2 regions of the Paenibacillus pseudetheri genome follow, and region 2 is predicted to be linked to the other one. Evidence: predicted binding sites of a transcription regulator. Region 2 holds the regulator's gene; the other holds the start of a gene.
What was found. The regulator CtsR, encoded in region 2, represses protease genes until heat stress. The targets are predictions, from matches to a motif close to ATGGTCAATAAAGGTCAAACA.
Positions count from the first base shown of each region.

Region 1: clpP (ATP-dependent Clp endopeptidase proteolytic subunit ClpP) is a predicted target of CtsR. The motif match lies at 2,760-2,780, and genes of this name have one in related genera.

Region 1 is NZ_CAKMAB010000038.1:11,756-20,795, reverse strand. Features, by position in the region: gene L1028_RS24545 (SIMPL domain-containing protein) at 1-8, shown strand, start outside; gene L1028_RS24540 (PdaC/SigV domain-containing protein) at 130-1,230, shown strand; gene L1028_RS24535 (GDSL-type esterase/lipase family protein) at 1,340-1,978, shown strand; gene clpP (ATP-dependent Clp endopeptidase proteolytic subunit ClpP) at 2,077-2,673, opposite strand; tRNA gene L1028_RS24525 (tRNA-Arg) at 2,867-2,941, opposite strand; gene L1028_RS24520 (sugar-binding transcriptional regulator) at 3,276-4,328, shown strand; gene gap (type I glyceraldehyde-3-phosphate dehydrogenase) at 4,431-5,438, shown strand; gene L1028_RS24510 (phosphoglycerate kinase) at 5,557-6,738, shown strand; gene tpiA (triose-phosphate isomerase) at 6,766-7,518, shown strand; gene gpmI (2,3-bisphosphoglycerate-independent phosphoglycerate mutase) at 7,520-9,040, shown strand, end outside.
Region 2 is NZ_CAKMAB010000035.1:55,905-64,944, reverse strand. Features, by position in the region: rRNA gene rrf (5S ribosomal RNA) at 1-59, shown strand, start outside; gene L1028_RS23785 (GNAT family N-acetyltransferase) at 480-1,652, shown strand; gene L1028_RS23780 (CtsR family transcriptional regulator) at 2,031-2,492, shown strand; gene mcsA (protein-arginine kinase activator protein McsA) at 2,523-3,047, shown strand; gene mcsB (protein-arginine kinase McsB) at 3,076-4,140, shown strand; gene clpC (ATP-dependent protease ATP-binding subunit ClpC) at 4,176-6,644, shown strand; gene radA (DNA repair protein RadA) at 6,838-8,205, shown strand; gene disA (DNA integrity scanning diadenylate cyclase DisA) at 8,220-9,040, shown strand, end outside.

The DNA.
Region 1 (9,040 bases), on a different contig from region 2:
TGAAATAGTATTAGAACAAGATGAAAGCAGGAGAGGTGATCTTCCACTAGTAATAGTGGGGGGCGCCTCTTTTGTGTGTAAATTCTCTAAGATTAGGTTTAATAAATTGGAAAGGAGTGGGAAAATAAAATGATGAATATCTCAAAAGAAATAGTACGCAAATGGGGCATAGGTTTGATGTCAGCGGGGTTATTGCTTGGTGGAGGAGTGCTACCTGGTGAGATTGGTTATGCAGCGTCTGATCAGACGCAGAGTAAGGTTATTGCTTCAAGTATAGTTCTAAAGGCGAATGGGATGATTTCGCGGGAGACAGGTATTTTGCAGGAAGGGAAGGTCTGGATTCCGATTACCTTTATGCGTGATGTGCTGCGATTACCTTTTACTTATGATAAAAAAGAAAATGCATACACGATAGGAAAGGGAACGACTAAGGTCAAGTTGATGTTATCTAGCTATGGCACTTCTATTTGGGTGAATAACTATTACATTCGAGAGTATGAAGGAAAGCTAATAAACAACCGGCTCTATGTTCCATCAGGTCTCTTAAATGATTATCTGGGCTATAAAGTGGATTGGAGTAGGGGCTCTAGTAAGTTGAACGTGGTGAACAGACCACAGAACACGTTGACGGTAACCACGGAGACCTATGCTAAGGATCGAAAAGAGGCATTTATCCAGCTTGATTATCCGAAGATCGGTGGATTAAGCAATTCCAATGCACAGCAGGCCATGAATGATATTTTGAAAGAAAGTGCCATGAGATTCGCTGCGGGTGCAGAAAAGGATATCTCGAATCGATCCGGATCAGAGCCCAAGTATACCTATGATATTGATTATGTGGTGACCTACAATCAGAACGGCGTGATCAGTTTAGTAATGTCACAGTATAGTGATACGGGCGGCGCTCATGGCATGACCAACCGGGAGGCTTTTACCTTTTCGCTCAAGGATGGCAAACGTCTATTATTGGGTGATCTGTTTGGTGCTAATCCCAATTACAAACAACTGTTAAATGCAAAGTTGAACAAGCTGGTAAAAGCGGAGGAAAGTTATTTGGGGGGATTCAACGGATTGAATACGGAAAAGTATTTTTATCTGAAGGATGATCAGGTCGTTCTGTTCTTCCAATTGTACGAATATACAGCATATGCTGCGGGGTTCCCGGAATATACCTTTACTTTCAAAGAACTGTTGCCGGAGGGCGGTAGTCCATTTGCTGCTATAAAATAAATAGAGGAATCGTAACCGCTAGTGTCTGCACTGGACATCTCCCCCTTACCAGAATCATCTCGAATTCATATGCTAAATGGAGTAACTAGTTTATGAACGGGGGAGAGCTATGAGCTATCAATATACTGCAATTGGCGATTCCTTGACGACTGGATTTGGCGCTCTGCCTGGTAACGGCTTTGTACCGGTGTACCGTAGAATGGCGGAAGGGAGACTGCGTTCTAATGTAGCCTCTACGAATTTGGGCGTGAATGGATTGACTACTTCTGAACTGGAACAGCGGCTACGCGGGAGTTCTATGACTCGCGAAGCTATTCGAGCAGCCGACATTATCACCCTATCCATCGGTGGCAACGATTTAATCCATGCTGCGAAGGCTGCAGCTAGACAACCTGAAAATTTATCAAAAGAGCTACGAATATCACTACAGGAATGCAAACAAAATTTTGCTGCAATTATGAGTATTCTCTTTCAATTGAAGGCGGGAACGCGTAGACCTTTTATCATTCGAATTGTGGGATTGTATAATCCCTATCCTCAGGTAGTAGGTGCTACAGAGTGGGTACGGCAGTTTAACGGCTATGCATCACAGTACAGTAGTCGAGCATGTGGATTTGCTTCAATTTATAGTGAGTTTGCAGGAAACGAAAGAGGGCTTTTATCGATTGACCACCTACATCCTAATGGCCGAGGCTATCGTGTGATTGCTGAGAAACTGGATGGTCTTGGTTATGGCAGTTTGAATTAATTGAGATTCGTATGAAGTAGTCGTCTGAAAAATAAAGAGGCTGTGCGCTAACCATCAAGTGGATAGGGCACAGCCTCTTTGTGTTGTTGTTCTATAGCTTACACACCGCTAGGCAGTGTCTTCTCGATGACTTTATCAACGATACCGTAAGCTGCCGCGTCTGCAGCAGTCATGAAGTAATCACGATCTGTATCCTTCTCAATACGCTCTAGCGGTTGACCCGTACGTTCAGCAAGGATACGATTCAACTTATCACGTAATTTCAGGATACGGCGGGCACGGATTTCGATATCCGTTGCTTGACCTTGAGCACCACCCAGAGGTTGGTGAATCATGATTTCACTGTTAGGCAGCGCGAAGCGTTTGCCTTTAGCGCCAGCGTTTAGTAGGAAAGCTCCCATGGAAGCTGCCATACCCACACAGATGGTGGAAACGTCCGGTTTAATGTACTGCATTGTATCAAAAATAGCCATACCTGCAGTAATGGAACCGCCGGGGCTATTCACATAAAGGTGAATGTCCTTCTCCGGATCTTCGGCAGCCAAGAACAGCATTTGTGCGATGATAGAATTGGCTACCACGTCATTAACCTCCGTTCCAAGGAAAATGATGCGGTCCTTCAGCAGGCGGGAATAGATGTCATAAGCGCGCTCACCGCGGTTGCTCTGTTCTACTACCATAGGAATATAACTCACGTGGAAAACCTCCTTGATATTGGTTCTTTAAATGTATTCATTTTTACTCTTGCCGTATTACCCACATGATAAACAAATTCAAACAAAAAGTCAAAGAAAGTCAAACTTATATTCAAAAAAAAGAGCCGACACGCGGCTCTTTGGTTAAGTAGTAGTATAGGCACTACTAAATTATGTGCAAAAGTGAAATTAATGGCGCGCCCGCCAAGAATCGAACTTGGATCTCAGGCTTCGGAGGCCTACGTCATATCCATTGGACCACGGGCGCAACAAAAATGATTATACTACAATTTCTGTGCAATTGCAATGAATTAATAATACTGTACACGGGTTCTATCCCTTGTCTTTAAGGTGGACAAGCGTACATTGTCTTTCACTCAGTGATAGAATCTGGATTGTTAATGACAGGTTTTAGGAGCTATACCTCTTTCCCGATCTTATAAATGTATAAGAAGACAAGCGCTTGAGAATTCTACTCTCGGAAGACTTGCACTTCGAGCAAAATTTGGTTAGAATATGAGTGGGACTTAAAAAGTTTACCCGGGACATTTTGAGACCATGAACAAGGGAATAGAGGAAGACGAAGTTGCAGGAGTGAAAGTATGCGTAATTTATTAGATATCCAAAAGCAGCTTCTGCCTGATCTCATGGAAACCCTTAAGAGACGGTACACGATTCTTCATCAGATCATGCTGTCCGATATAATTGGACGCAGAACGCTTGCCGCTTCACTTGATATGACTGAGCGGGTGCTGCGTGCCGAGACGGATCTTCTGAAATCGCAAGGGCTCATTGAGATCGAAAGCGTTGGTATGCGCATTAGCGCTGCTGGGCGTAGACTGCTTGATTTGCTAGAGCCGGTCGTTAAGAGCCTGTTTGGTCTGGATGATCTGGAAGAGAAAATTCGGGCAACGTATGGTCTGGATAAAGTTATTGTGGTGCCGGGTGATTGTGAATCATCGCCGTTCACCAAACGTGAGCTTGGCCGAGCGGGTGCAAAAGCGCTGCTTAGTGTACTTCGTACAGATGATATTGTTGCTGTCACAGGTGGATCAACGCTTGCCGATATGGCTGATCAACTGACACCGCCGTTATCCCTTTCCTATAAGAACGCTTGGTTTGTTCCGGCGCGTGGTGGACTAGGAGAGAGTATGGAGATTCAAGCCAATACGATTGCCTCAACAATGGCAAAACGGGTTGGAGCGAATTACCGGTTATTGCATGTACCTGATTTACTTAGTGGGGATGCCTACCAGTCACTAGCACTTGACTCTAATATTGGAGAAATTGTACAAATCATCCGCAGTTCGCGTATTATTGTACATGGGATTGGGGATGCCATTGAAATGACTCGACGCCGCAAGCTGGATGAGGCTACTGTCTCAGAAATCCAGGGTGAGGGAGCCGTGGCAGAATCCTTTGGGTATTACTTTAACGAAGAGGGTCAGGTTGTCCATACGATGCTTACGATGGGACTACGTCTAGAAGATATTGTCCGGACGGAGACAGTCATCGGTATTGCTGGAGGCAAACCAAAGGCCAAAGCCATTCACGCCATGCTGCGTTTCGGGCAGGAGAATATACTCGTCACGGACGAGGCTGCTGCTGTGGAAATAGGCAAGGGAATTGACAATCAGTTACAGATATCCTCGTAACACACTAGAACATATATCTTGCATTATACTTAACATTGTTGTCATGACAGGCTTCACGGTCTGTTTTGAATAAATAAAACGAATTCTAGGAGGAACTATTCAATGAGTGTAAAAGTTGGAATTAACGGATTTGGACGTATTGGACGCCTTGCTTTCCGCCGTATTCAAAATGTAGAAGGTATCGAAGTGGTAGCAATCAACGATTTGACTGACGCTAAGATGCTTGCTCATTTGCTTAAATATGATACAACTCAAGGTCGCTTTGATGGAGAAGTAGAAGTACATGACGGATTCTTCAAAGTAAACGGTAAAGATGTTAAGGTTCTTGCTAACCGCAACCCTGAAGAATTGCCATGGGGCGACCTTGGTGTTGACATCGTTCTTGAGTGCACAGGTTTCTTCACAACTAAAGAAGCTGCTGAAAAACACTTGAAAGGTGGAGCTAAGAAAGTAGTTATCTCCGCTCCAGCTACTGGCGACATGAAAACTGTCGTTTACAACGTTAATGATGACATTCTTGATGGTACTGAGACTGTTATTTCCGGCGCATCTTGCACAACGAACTGCCTAGCTCCAATGGCAAAAGTATTGAACGACAAGTACACTATTGTTGAAGGCTTGATGACTACAATTCACGCTTACACTGGCGACCAAAATACTTTGGATGCTCCACACGCTAAAGGTGACTTCAGACGTGCTCGTGCAGCAGCAGCTAACATCGTTCCTAACACTACTGGTGCAGCAAAAGCAATCGGTCTAGTTATTCCCGAATTAAAAGGTAAATTGGACGGAGCAGCTCAACGTGTTCCTGTAGCAACAGGTTCTTTGACTGAGCTAGTGACAGTTCTTGAGAAAACTGTAACTGTTGAAGAAATCAACGCAGCAATGAAAGCAGCAGCGAATGATTCTTTCGGATACACTGAAGATGAAATCGTATCTTCTGACATCGTAGGCATCACTTACGGTTCCCTGTTCGATGCTACTCAAACTAAAGTAATGACAGTTGGCGACAAACAATTGGTTAAGACAGTTTCTTGGTATGACAACGAAATGTCTTACACTGCACAATTGATCCGAACTTTGGAAAAATTCGCTAAAATTGCTAAGTAATTGATTTGATATAAGCAACATCAATAGAGCGGAAACAGGAGTTAATTGTTTCCGCTCTTTCTAAAATTATTAGACTTGTTTCCTGCTAGAAACAATTTTGGGTGTGGAGGAATTAATCATGAACAAAAAGAGCGTCCGTGATGTAGAAGTAAAGGGTAAACGCGTATTTGTACGCGTGGATTTCAACGTACCTGTAGAAGACGGTAAGATTACTGATGATACTCGTATTCGCGAAACACTTCCAACCATTAAATATTTGATTGAGAACGGTGCGAAGATCATTCTTGCGAGTCACATGGGTCGTCCTAAAGGCCAATTCGTAGATTCCATGCGTTTGACTACTGCTGCTGAACGTCTGTCCGAGCTTCTCGGCAAACCAGTGGCTAAAGCTGACGAAGCTGTTGGCGAAGCTGTAAAAGCAAAAATTGCTGAGCTAGGCGAAGGCGACGTACTTGTACTTGAGAATGTTCGTTTCTACCCAGGCGAAGAAAAGAACGATCCTGAATTGGCTAAACAATTCGCTGATCTGGCTGATTTGTTCGTCAATGATGCGTTTGGTGCGGCTCACCGTGCACATGCATCGACAGAAGGTATCGCTCATTTCCTACCAGCTGTCTCCGGTCTTTTGATGGAGAAAGAATTGACCGTACTTGGTAAAGCTCTTACTAACCCAGAACGTCCTTTCACAGCGATAATCGGTGGTTCGAAAGTTAAAGACAAGATTGATGTTATTGATAACTTGTTGTCTTTGGCTGATAACGTTTTGATCGGCGGTGGATTGTCTTATACATTCACTAAAGCACAAGGCTTTGAAATCGGTAAATCACTTGTAGACAACGACAAACTTGAAGTTGCTCTTGGATTCATCGAAAAAGCTAAAGCACTTGGCAAGAACTTCATGCTTCCTGTTGATGTTGTTGTTGCTGATAAATTCGGTGCTGATGCTAACACTAAGATCGTTGATTACAATGAAATCCCAGAAGGTTGGGAAGGACTTGATATCGGACCTAAGACTCGTGAACTTTATGCCGATATTATCAAGAACTCCAAGCTGGTTGTCTGGAATGGACCTATGGGCGTGTTCGAAATCGATAAATTCGCTGAAGGTACACTTGAAGTAGCAAAAGCTTGTGCAACAACTGAAGGTTACACTGTTATTGGCGGCGGAGATTCTGCAGCAGCAGCAGAAAAATTCCACCTGGCTGACCAAATGGATCACATTTCCACTGGTGGCGGTGCATCCCTTGAGTTCATGGAAGGCAAGGCGCTTCCTGGCGTAGAAGCACTGAACGACAAGTAAGACGTATAGAAGGAGGCAACTAAATTCATGAGAACACCAATTATTGCGGGTAACTGGAAGATGTTCAAAACAGTTCCTGAAGCAGAAAGCTTTATTGCTGACATCAAAGGCAAAGCAGAAGTAGAAGGCGTTGAGACTGTAATCTGCGCCCCATTTACTAACCTGCCTGCACTTGTAGCCGCTGCAAAAGGTACAGACATCAAGATTGGCGCACAGAACCTACACTTTGAAGATAACGGTGCTTACACAGGAGAAATCAGTGGTGTAATGCTTAGCGATCTTGGCGTAGACTATGTAATCATTGGTCACTCTGAGCGTCGTGCTTATTTTGGCGAAACAGATGAAATCGTGAATAAGAAAATGCATGCTGCATTCCGTCACGGTATCACTCCAATCGTATGTGTTGGCGAAAAGCTCGAAGAGCGTGAAGCTGATCAAACTAAAGCAGTATGTAAAGTACAAACTGAAGCTGCATTCCAAGGACTTAGTGCCGAGCAAGCAGCAAAAGTTGTCATTGCGTACGAACCTATCTGGGCTATTGGCACAGGTAAATCTTCCACTTCCCAAGATGCTAACGAAGTTATTGCTTACATCCGCAGTCTTGTAAAAGATTTGTATGATGCAGCAACAGCTGAAGCTGTTCGTATTCAATACGGCGGCAGCGTGAAGCCTGAGAATGTAACTGAGTACATGGGCCAAAGCGACATCGATGGTGCGCTTGTTGGCGGTGCCAGCTTGCAGCCTGCTTCCTTCGTTCAATTGGTTGAGGGGGCGAAGTAAGATGTCAGCTCCAAGACCTGTAGCTTTGATCATCATGGATGGTTTCGGTTTGCGTGGAACATCTGAAGGCAACGCCGTTGCTCAAGCTAACAAACCTAATTATGACCGTTACTTGAAACAATATCCTAATACTACCCTTACTGCTTGTGGTGAAGCTGTTGGTCTTCCAGAAGGCCAAATGGGCAACTCTGAAGTAGGGCACTTAAATATTGGTGCAGGACGGATTGTATACCAGGATTTGACTCGTATCGATAAATCAATCCGTGAGGGTGAGTTCTTCGATAATGAAACACTGGTAGCCGCAGTTAAAAATGCTAAGAACACAGGTAAAAAGCTTCATCTTTACGCGCTTGTATCCGACGGAGGGGTACATAGCCATATTAACCACCTGTTTGCTATGCTTGACCTGGCTAAGAAAGAAGATATGCATGAAGTGTATATCCATGCTTTCATGGATGGCCGTGATGTAGCTCCAGATAGCGGAAAGAAGTTTGTCCAAGATCTGGTTGCTAAAATTGAAGAAGTTGGTGTGGGTACAATTGCAACGGTATCCGGGCGTTATTACGCAATGGACCGTGACAAACGTTGGGAACGTGTAGAAAAAGCCTATCGTGCTATGGTTTATGGCGAAGGTCCGAAATACACAGATGCTCTCGAGGCCATCACTGCATCTTATTCAAATTCGGTGTTCGATGAATTCGTTGAACCTAGTGTAATTGTAGATAGTGAAGGCAAGCCGGTGACTCAGGTTCAGAGCGGCGATTCCGTCGTGTTCCTCAACTTCCGCCCTGACCGCGCTATTCAATTGTCACAAGTGTTCACGAATCAAGATTTCCGCGGTTTCGACCGGGGTCCTTTGTTCCCGCAAGACTTGCACTTCGTATGCCTGACTACTTTCAGCGAAACGGTACAAGGTTATGTAGCCTACTCACCGAAGAACCTGGATAACACATTGGGTGAAGTGCTTGTGCAGCAAAACAAGAAGCAACTGCGCATCGCGGAAACTGAGAAGTATCCGCACGTAACCTTCTTCTTCAGTGGTGGACGTGATGAGGAACTTCCAGGAGAAACTCGTATCTTGATCAACTCTCCTAAAGTGGCAACTTATGATCTTCAACCTGAGATGAGTGCTTACGAAGTGGCTGCAGCCTGCGTAGCAGAAATCGAAGCGGAAAGACAGGATGCTATTATCCTTAACTTTGCAAACCCTGATATGGTTGGACACTCCGGTATGCTGGAGCCAACAATTAAGGCTGTAGAGGTAACGGATGAGTGTGTTGGTAAAGTAGTGGACGCAGTGGTTGCCAAAGGTGGCGTTGCGATCATTATTGCCGATCACGGTAATGCAGATATGGTGTTTGATGAGAACGGTCGTCCGTTCACAGCTCATACCACTAACCCGGTTCCATTCATTCTTACGGATGAAAATGTTGTATTGCGCGATCGCGGTATCCTTGCTGATGTTGCACCAACCATTCTGGATCTGATGGGACTTCCGCAACCTGCGGAAATGACCGGTCAA
Region 2 (9,040 bases):
CCTCCAGCGCCGATGGTACTTGGACCGAAGGGTCCTGGGAGAGTAGGACGTTGCCAAGCACAATTAGACCACTGTTGAGTAATCGACAGTGGCTTTTTTGCGTTTATTATAGACTGTGGAAAACTTGTGGATAAACTTTTGGATTTGCAGAAAAGTTACACACATGTGGATAGATGATTGAAAGAGAAATAATCCCGAAATAGTGTGGATTAAATACATATTTATATGGATCTGTCAACAGAAAACCTAAGTAGTACACGGGTTGCTGTGGATATAGCCGGGATTATGTGGATAGAGGGATTGATAAGTGGATAACTATTTTAACTTGGATGTTACAAGATTTCAAGACTATTTTTAAAACTGCATAGAGCTGTGGATAACTGAAAATAAAGTTATAAATAGTGCAATAGATTAGCGCACAATTGACGCTCTTGTTATACTTATCCTAAAAGTAATTTTATAAAGGATGAGGTGAGTTTGTGGTAATAAGACAGTTACGTTCAGAAGAATTCGATGCAAGCATGAACTTGTCAGAATATGCTTTTCAGTACAAGCTTCCTAGTGAAAAAAGAGCAAGTGTTAAGGAAAGATTCAAGCCTGAACAGGTATGGGGTGCTTTTGAGGACGGAATATTGGAAGCTAAATTGACAATTATTCCCTTCCAAGTCTACATACAGGGCAGAGTGGTACCTATGGGTGGTATAGCAGGGGTAGCTACATGGCCAGAGAACCGCAGACAAGGACATGTAGCAAATCTTTTGTCTCATGCGCTGCATACGATGAATGAGGCGGGGCAAACGCTCTCTTTTCTACACCCGTTCTTGATTCCGTTTTATCGTAAATTTGGCTGGGAAGTTTATTGTGAATATAAGAAATACTCTATTCCAGTAGCGAAGTTTCCCAAAAAGGTTGAAGTTGAGGGCAAGGTTAAACGGGACATAAAAGATATCGAAATATTGGATAGCCTATATACTCGATTCGCTGTCAGTTATAATGGGACACTTAAGCGCGATTTGGACTGGTGGGAGAACTCTGTTCTAGATGATGAAGGAAAGAGTGCAGTATTTTACTCTAAGAGTGGTGAACCAGAGGGATACGTGCTATATAAGATAGAGAACAGAGAACTGGTCATTGATGAATTTGTTTTTTTGAACGAACAAGCACGGCAGGGACTGTGGACATTTCTTGCGAACCATGATTCGATGGTGACCGGTGCATCCTTAAAGCTAGTGCCTTCGGACGATATGTTACCCTTCTTGCTGCCAGATCCGCGTATAGAACAAGAGAATTATCCTTATTTTATGGGGCGAATTGTTAATGCCAAGTCATTCATAGAAACTTACGCCTTCAGAGGAAACAGTACTCAAAAGAAGCAGCTTATATATATCGATGATAAATATGCAACCTGGAACGATGGATTGTGGGAATGGAACATCTCTAATGAGGGATCGGCTACTTTAACACGAGTGGAAGGGGACCGGGCAGAAGCAGACTTAAGCTGTGATATAGGTACATTGACGACCCTGATGCTTGGATATAAACGTCCGGCAGAGTTAGCTCGTTATGGACACATCTCAGGTCATTCAGCTGTACTGGAATGGTTTGAAGAAATCCTTCCGCAAGCACAAACTGCATTATTTGATCATTTTTAAAAATATAAGTTTCACGCTATACATTATCCTTATATTTCTCGCTTAAACGCTTATCGTCCTAATAAGGACCCCGAAGGCGTTTATACTTGACAAAATTTCGGGCTCTCCCCTTCGAAAGAAGTTGGGAGAGTTCTTTATTTCCGAATACATTCGTGAAAAAAAGTGAAAAATAAGAGAATCCACTTGGAATTAGCACAAAATATGTTATAATATTAAAAAGTCAAAGAAAGTCAAAGTCAACGAAACTTAATGACATCGATCCGATCCTCTGAACGCGTGGGATTATCCACAAATGTTTAAGTTCAATTAAAGACCATTGTCATTATGAATGCAAGTTGCAATCGGTATTATAAAGATTTAAGCACTGGAGGATGAGTGATGCGCAATATCTCTGATATTATCGAACAATATCTGAAGAATATTTTGCATGAAAGTCCCGAAGGTACGGTGGAAATCCAGCGAAATGACCTGGCGGACCAGTTCTCATGCGTACCGTCACAGATCAATTATGTCATCAGTACACGCTTTACTCTGGAAAAAGGTTATGTGGTGGAAAGTAAGCGGGGTGGCGGGGGATATATTCGTATTCAACGTTTTGAATTACCGCCAAACGTGGCACTGCATGCCCATTTAAACCATACTATAGGTGGCGGGATTGATCAGAACGCTGCTGAAGGGCTGATTTATCAGCTGGAGGAAGCTGGTTTTCTAAGTAAGCGTGAAGCGTGCCTTATGCGCGCTGCTGTTTCTCGGGAATGCCTAACGGTTAAGATTCCATACCGGGATGAGATTCGTGCCAAGCTTATGAAGGCGATGTTAATCTCTTTGTTAGGCAAATAATTGTCAACCATAAGGGAGGGGCTTTCGCTTATGCAATGCCAGGAATGTGGCGTCAAGCCGGCAACACTCCACTTCACTAAAATCGTGAATGGAGAGAAGACGGAGTTTCATATCTGTGAGAGCTGTGCACGGGAGAAGGGTGAACTCATTCCCGGAACGGCTGGAGGATTCTCCATCCACAGTCTGCTCTCAGGTCTGCTTGATCTTGAAGGTGCCGGCAAGGAGAAGTCGGCTGCAACGAAGACTACGCAGAGCCTGCAATGTGAGAATTGTGGGATGACGTACTCACAGTTTAGCAAATTAGGCCGTTTTGGCTGTAGCTCCTGTTATGAATATTTTAACAGCGCACTGGACCCGCTTTTTAAGCGAGTGCATGGCAGTACTTCACATGTAGGTAAGATTCCGAAACGTGCAGGAGCTCAGATTGTGTTTAGACGCCAAATTGATGAACTCAAGCAGGAATTACAGCAAAGTATTACACAGGAAGAATTCGAGAAAGCAGCGGAGCTGCGAGATCAGATTCGTAAACTTGAAAAAGAAATAGCACAAGAGTAGAGTCTTTGATATATAGGGGGGATATGACATGTCAAGTCTCCGATTTACTGAACAAGCGCTTAGTGATTGGATGCGTTCTGGAGGTAGTCATTCCGAGATTGTAATTAGCAGTCGTATGCGTATTGCCCGTAATCTAGAGCATCTTCCGTTCCCAATGCTGGCTTCCTTAGAGCAATCGGAAGAAGTATTAGCGCTACTGGCTCCTGTGTTTCATGAGGAAGCAGCTGCAGATTTCGGATCTTTTCAGCTCCTAAAGCTTGATGAAGTGAATGAACTGGACAAAAAGGTACTGGTTGAGAAGCATCTAATCAGTCCTAACTTGGCTAATGATTCGCGCAGTGCGGCTGTCTTATTAAATGAAGATGAGTCGGTCAGCATCATGATTAACGAAGAGGATCACCTGCGAATCCAATGTCTGTTTCCTGGTCTTCAGGTTAGAGAAGCATGGGAACGTGCGACGGCGATCGATGATATATTTGAGGCAGCTGTCAATTACGCTTTTGATGATAAAAGAGGATATTTGACTAGTTGTCCCACCAATGTTGGTACTGGCCTTCGTGCCTCGGTAATGCTGCATCTGCCAGCGCTTGTAATGACTCATCAGATCAATCGCATATTGTCTGCAGTGAACCAAGTGGGATTGACAGTAAGAGGAATTTACGGTGAGGGTAGCGAAGCAGTAGGGAACATCTTTCAAATTTCTAATCAGATCACTCTCGGTCAAACGGAAAGTGAAATTATAGAGAACCTTCACAGTGTAGTTACCCAGATTATTGAGCATGAGCGAAATGCCCGTGAACGGTTGCTTGTTGACTCCGCCCTGAGAATAACAGACCGAGTGAAGCGTTCTTACGGGATTTTATGTTATGCAGCTCTTATGGAGCTGAAAGAATCTGCTCAACGCCTGTCTGATGTGAGACTTGGGATTGACCTTGGCATTCTGGAAGGTCTTTCGATTTCAGTGCTTAATGAACTTAATGTAAAGACACAGCCAGGATTTCTGCAAAAGATGTTCGGCGATGAGCTGAACGCTACTGAACGAGATATGTATCGGGCAAAACTGCTCCGAGAGACACTGGGAACACAACATTAATATAGATATTTATTATTCATGGAGGTGCAGGAGATATGATGTTTGGAAGATTTACGGAACGCGCACAAAAAGTGCTAGCGCTGGCGCAGGAAGAAGCTGTTCGTTTAGGACACAACAATATTGGTACAGAACATATTTTGCTCGGACTTATTCGTGAAGGAGACGGCATTGCTGCTAAGGCATTAATAGCTTTAGGGCTAGGGCTTGAAAAAATCCAAGACGAAGTGGAGACACTGATTGGCAGAGGTCAAGAACAGCCTACGAACATTGCTTATACTCCTCGCGCTAAAAAAGTGATTGAGCTGTCGATGGACGAAGCCCGCAAATTGGGTCATACGTATGTTGGCACTGAGCATATTTTGCTTGGACTTATCCGTGAAGGGGAAGGTGTCGCGGCTCGTGTGCTTAATAACCTCGGCATCAGTTTGAACAAAGCTCGTCAACAAGTTCTTCAGCTCCTGGGAAGCAGCGAGGCTGCTTCTAGTCATAGCGGGACTCCGGCTAACGTCAGCACACCGACCCTAGATGGTCTTGCGCGCGATTTGACCGCCTATGCTAAGGAGGGCAATCTAGACCCCGTTATCGGCCGTAGTAAGGAAATTGAACGTGTTATTCAGGTACTGAGTCGCCGGACTAAGAATAACCCGGTACTGATCGGTGAACCTGGTGTTGGTAAAACAGCTATCGCGGAAGGACTTGCACAAAAGATTATCAATAATGAAATCCCAGAGACACTTCGCGACAAACGCGTCATGACGCTCGACATGGGCTCAGTAGTGGCTGGAACAAAATATCGCGGTGAGTTTGAAGACCGCCTCAAGAAAATTATGGATGAGATTCGCCAAGCAGGTAATATCGTGCTCTTTATCGACGAACTTCATACGCTAATCGGTGCTGGTGGCGCAGAAGGTGCAATTGACGCTTCTAACATTCTGAAGCCGGCTTTAGCCCGTGGAGAACTTCAGTGCATTGGTGCGACTACGCTTGACGAATATCGTAAATATATTGAAAAAGATGCTGCTTTGGAGCGTCGTTTCCAACCGATTACGGTGGATCAGCCATCTCCAGAAGAAGCGGTCCAAATTCTGTTCGGACTTCGCGATCGTTATGAAGCGCATCACCGTGTGAAGATTACGGATGAAGCTATTGTGGAAGCCGTGAAGCTGTCCGATCGTTACATCCCGGATCGTTTCCTGCCAGATAAAGCGATTGACCTTATCGATGAAGCAGGATCCAAAGTAAGGCTTCACTCTTACACCATCCCGCCAAATCTGAAGGAACTTGAAATGCGCTTGGATGATATCCGCAAGGAGAAAGATTCCGCCGTGCAGAGTCAAGAGTTTGAAAAAGCGGCGGCCTTGCGTGATACAGAGCAAAAAATCCGTGAAGAACTTGATACGACTAAGAATCAATGGAAAGAAAAACAGGGCCGCACGGATTCGGAGGTTACACCTGAAGATATCGCACAGGTTGTTGCTAGCTGGACTGGTATACCTGTAAGCAAGCTGAAGGAAGAGGAGACTGACCGTCTGCTTAACATGGAGGCTTTACTGCATGAACGAGTGATTGGTCAGGACGAAGCTGTTAAGGCAGTTAGCCGGGCACTACGCCGTGCGCGTGCGGGTCTTAAGGATCCGAAACGTCCAATGGGTTCCTTTATCTTCCTTGGTCCTACAGGTGTAGGTAAAACTGAGTTGGCTCGTGCATTGGCTGAAGCCATGTTCGGCGATGAGAATGCGGTCATCCGTATTGATATGTCGGAATACATGGAGAAGCACTCCACGTCCCGCTTAGTCGGAGCCCCTCCTGGATATGTAGGCTATGAAGAAGGCGGCCAATTAACCGAGAAGGTACGCCGTAAACCTTATTCTGTAGTGCTGCTTGATGAAATTGAAAAAGCGCACCCAGAAGTATTTAACATCTTGCTGCAAGTTCTTGAAGATGGTCGTTTGACTGACTCTAAAGGACGGGTAGTCGATTTCCGTAATACATTAATTATTCTGACTTCTAACGTAGGCGCACAAGCGATCAAGAAGAATTCGACACTTGGATTCACAGCGGTGCAAGATGCCGGAGCAGAATACGGTAATATGAAGGGCAAGGTAATGGAAGAGCTTAAGAAGAGCTTCCGTCCAGAGTTCTTGAACCGGATTGACGAAATCATCGTCTTCCATTCCCTCGATGAGAAGCATATTGCTGAAATTGTTACGTTGATGTCTGATGAACTGCGCAAGCGGCTGCGTGAATATGATGTTGATTTCGTACTCACGGATGCGGCGAAGGCTTTCCTGGCTAAGGAAGGTTACGACCCAGCCTTCGGTGCACGTCCATTGCGTCGTGCGATTCAGAAGCATATTGAAGACCGCCTTTCCGAGGAATTATTGAGAGGAAATATCCAAAAGGGTGATTCACTCAACATTGATGAAGTTGGCGGAGAACTTGTAGTGAAGAAAGTGGATGCCCCTGTAGCGCCATTGCTTGAAAAAGAAGTAGAATCCGAATAAAAAAAAAGAATTAAATGAAGCTTCCGCTCCTCAGTTTATTGAGGGGCGGAAGCTTTTTTAATATAAATTTCTCACTTAAAAATATACATTTAGTACAAATTCCGAATGACCTTTCGTTAAAGGGGCAGAAATGGTAAACTTTCATTAGAAGAAAATATCCGCAATTTAAAAGTTCGGACCGTAAGGAGAACAAATGGCTAAACCAAAAACTAAATTTTTTTGCACCGATTGTGGATACGAATCGCCAAAATGGTTCGGAAAATGTCCCGGGTGCCAAGCTTGGAACTCCATGGTGGAGGAAACGGAAAGCGTAGTCAAAACACAGGGAATGAATGCCCCTATTTTTCATAGTAAAGAAAAGGCACAATCGATCATAAGTATAGAAAGTGACAAGGAACCGCGCATACTGACAGGTATAGGTGAGCTTAACCGTGTTCTCGGTGGGGGGATCGTGCCAGGATCGCTGGTACTAGTAGGGGGAGACCCAGGAATCGGTAAATCTACGCTCTTATTACAGACGTCGCATGCTCTGACAACTCAGGGATTGCGAGTGCTGTACATTTCGGGCGAAGAATCGGTAAGGCAAACTAAACTACGTGCGGATCGCCTCGGTGCGTTGTCAGCTGAGCTATATGTACTATGTGAGACGAATATGGAAAGCATAGAAGAAGCGATTGAACAAATTCAGCCGCAATTTCTTGTTATCGATTCGATTCAGACTGTATTTATGCCAGAAGTAACTAGTGCGCCAGGCAGTGTGACCCAGGTTCGGGAATGTACGACAAGATTTATGCGTATCGCTAAGATTCGGGGAATTGCTACAGTTCTCGTTGGGCATGTCACCAAGGAAGGCGCTATTGCAGGCCCACGGATGCTTGAACATATGGTGGATTGTGTGCTGTATTTTGAGGGAGAGCGGCATCATACGTATAGACTCCTGCGGGCTGTAAAGAACCGATTCGGTTCAACGAATGAAATCGGCATTTTTGAAATGGGTGAAGTGGGTCTAACAGAAGTCGAAAATCCATCGGAGCTCTTCTTATCGGAACGTCCACTCGGCGTAGCCGGATCTACAGTCGTAGCCAGTATGGAAGGGACTAGACCGGTGCTTGTTGAGCTTCAGGCTCTTGTCGCTGCTACTCATTTCCCCTCCCCGCGCCGGATGTGCACAGGTATGGATCACCAGCGGATGGCACTCATTATCGCTGTACTGGAGAAGCGGATGGGTATGTTCCTGCAAAATCAGGATGCTTACCTTAATGTTGCTGGAGGCGTAAAGCTGGATGAACCGGCGATTGATTTAGCAGTAGCTATTAGTATCGCTTCCAGTTTTCGTGATATTTCAACAAAACCTTACGATGTTTTCTTCGGTGAAGTAGGGCTTACAGGTGAAGTAAGAGGTGTTTCACGCGCGGAAATGCGTGTGAAGGAGGCCGCGAAGCTAGGCTTCCGGCGGGTGATCATGCCAGAGAAAAGTTTGAAGGGCTGGAAGCACCCGCAAGATATCCAGATTATTGGCGTCAGTACCGTAGCAGATGCACTATCGGTCGCGTTAGATTAGGGGGCACAGGAATTATGAAAGAACAATTAGAGAATATGAATGATCTGCTCAGACTGGCGGCACCGGGGACACCCTTTCGGGAAGGTCTGGAGAATGTGCTGCGCGCTAAGACGGGAGCACTAATCGTCGTTGGATATAGTCCTGAGGTGATGGAGGTAGTGGATGGAGGATTCTCCATTAACTGCGATTTTTCGCCCAATTATTTATATGAGCTCGCCAAAATGGACGGTGCCATTATTCTTAGTGAGGATTTGAAACGCATTTTGTATGCAAATACACAGCTAATTCCGGATTCGTCCATCTCTTCCATCGAGACAGGCATTCGTCACCGGACCGCCGAGCGCGTAGCGAAGCAAACAGGTAAACTGGTTGTTTCCATTTCACAACGCCGCAATATCATTACTCTGTATCAAGGATCCATTCGATATGCACTAAAAGAAATCGGAGCTATTTTGGCTAAAGCTAATCAAGCGATTCAAACCCTCGAAAAGTATAAAGCGGTTCTTACACAAGGACTGACGAATTTGTCTGCTTCGGAGTATGAGGGAATCGTAACCGTGGCCGAAGTGGTCGGAGTGATTCAGCGGGTAGAGATGGTTCTACGCATAAAAATGGAGATCAAACGATATATAAATGAACTAGGCAACGAAGGCCGCTTAATCAGCATGCAGATGGAAGAACTGGTTGGAAATACAGAGGAAGAAGCATGGCTCCTATACAGAGACTATGCTAAGGAAGAGCAAGAAGATAAAATTCGTGAAATTATTGCCGGTCTCAAACGTATTAGTGATGATGACCTAATGGATGACAACCATATTGCTCGATTGTTGGGCTA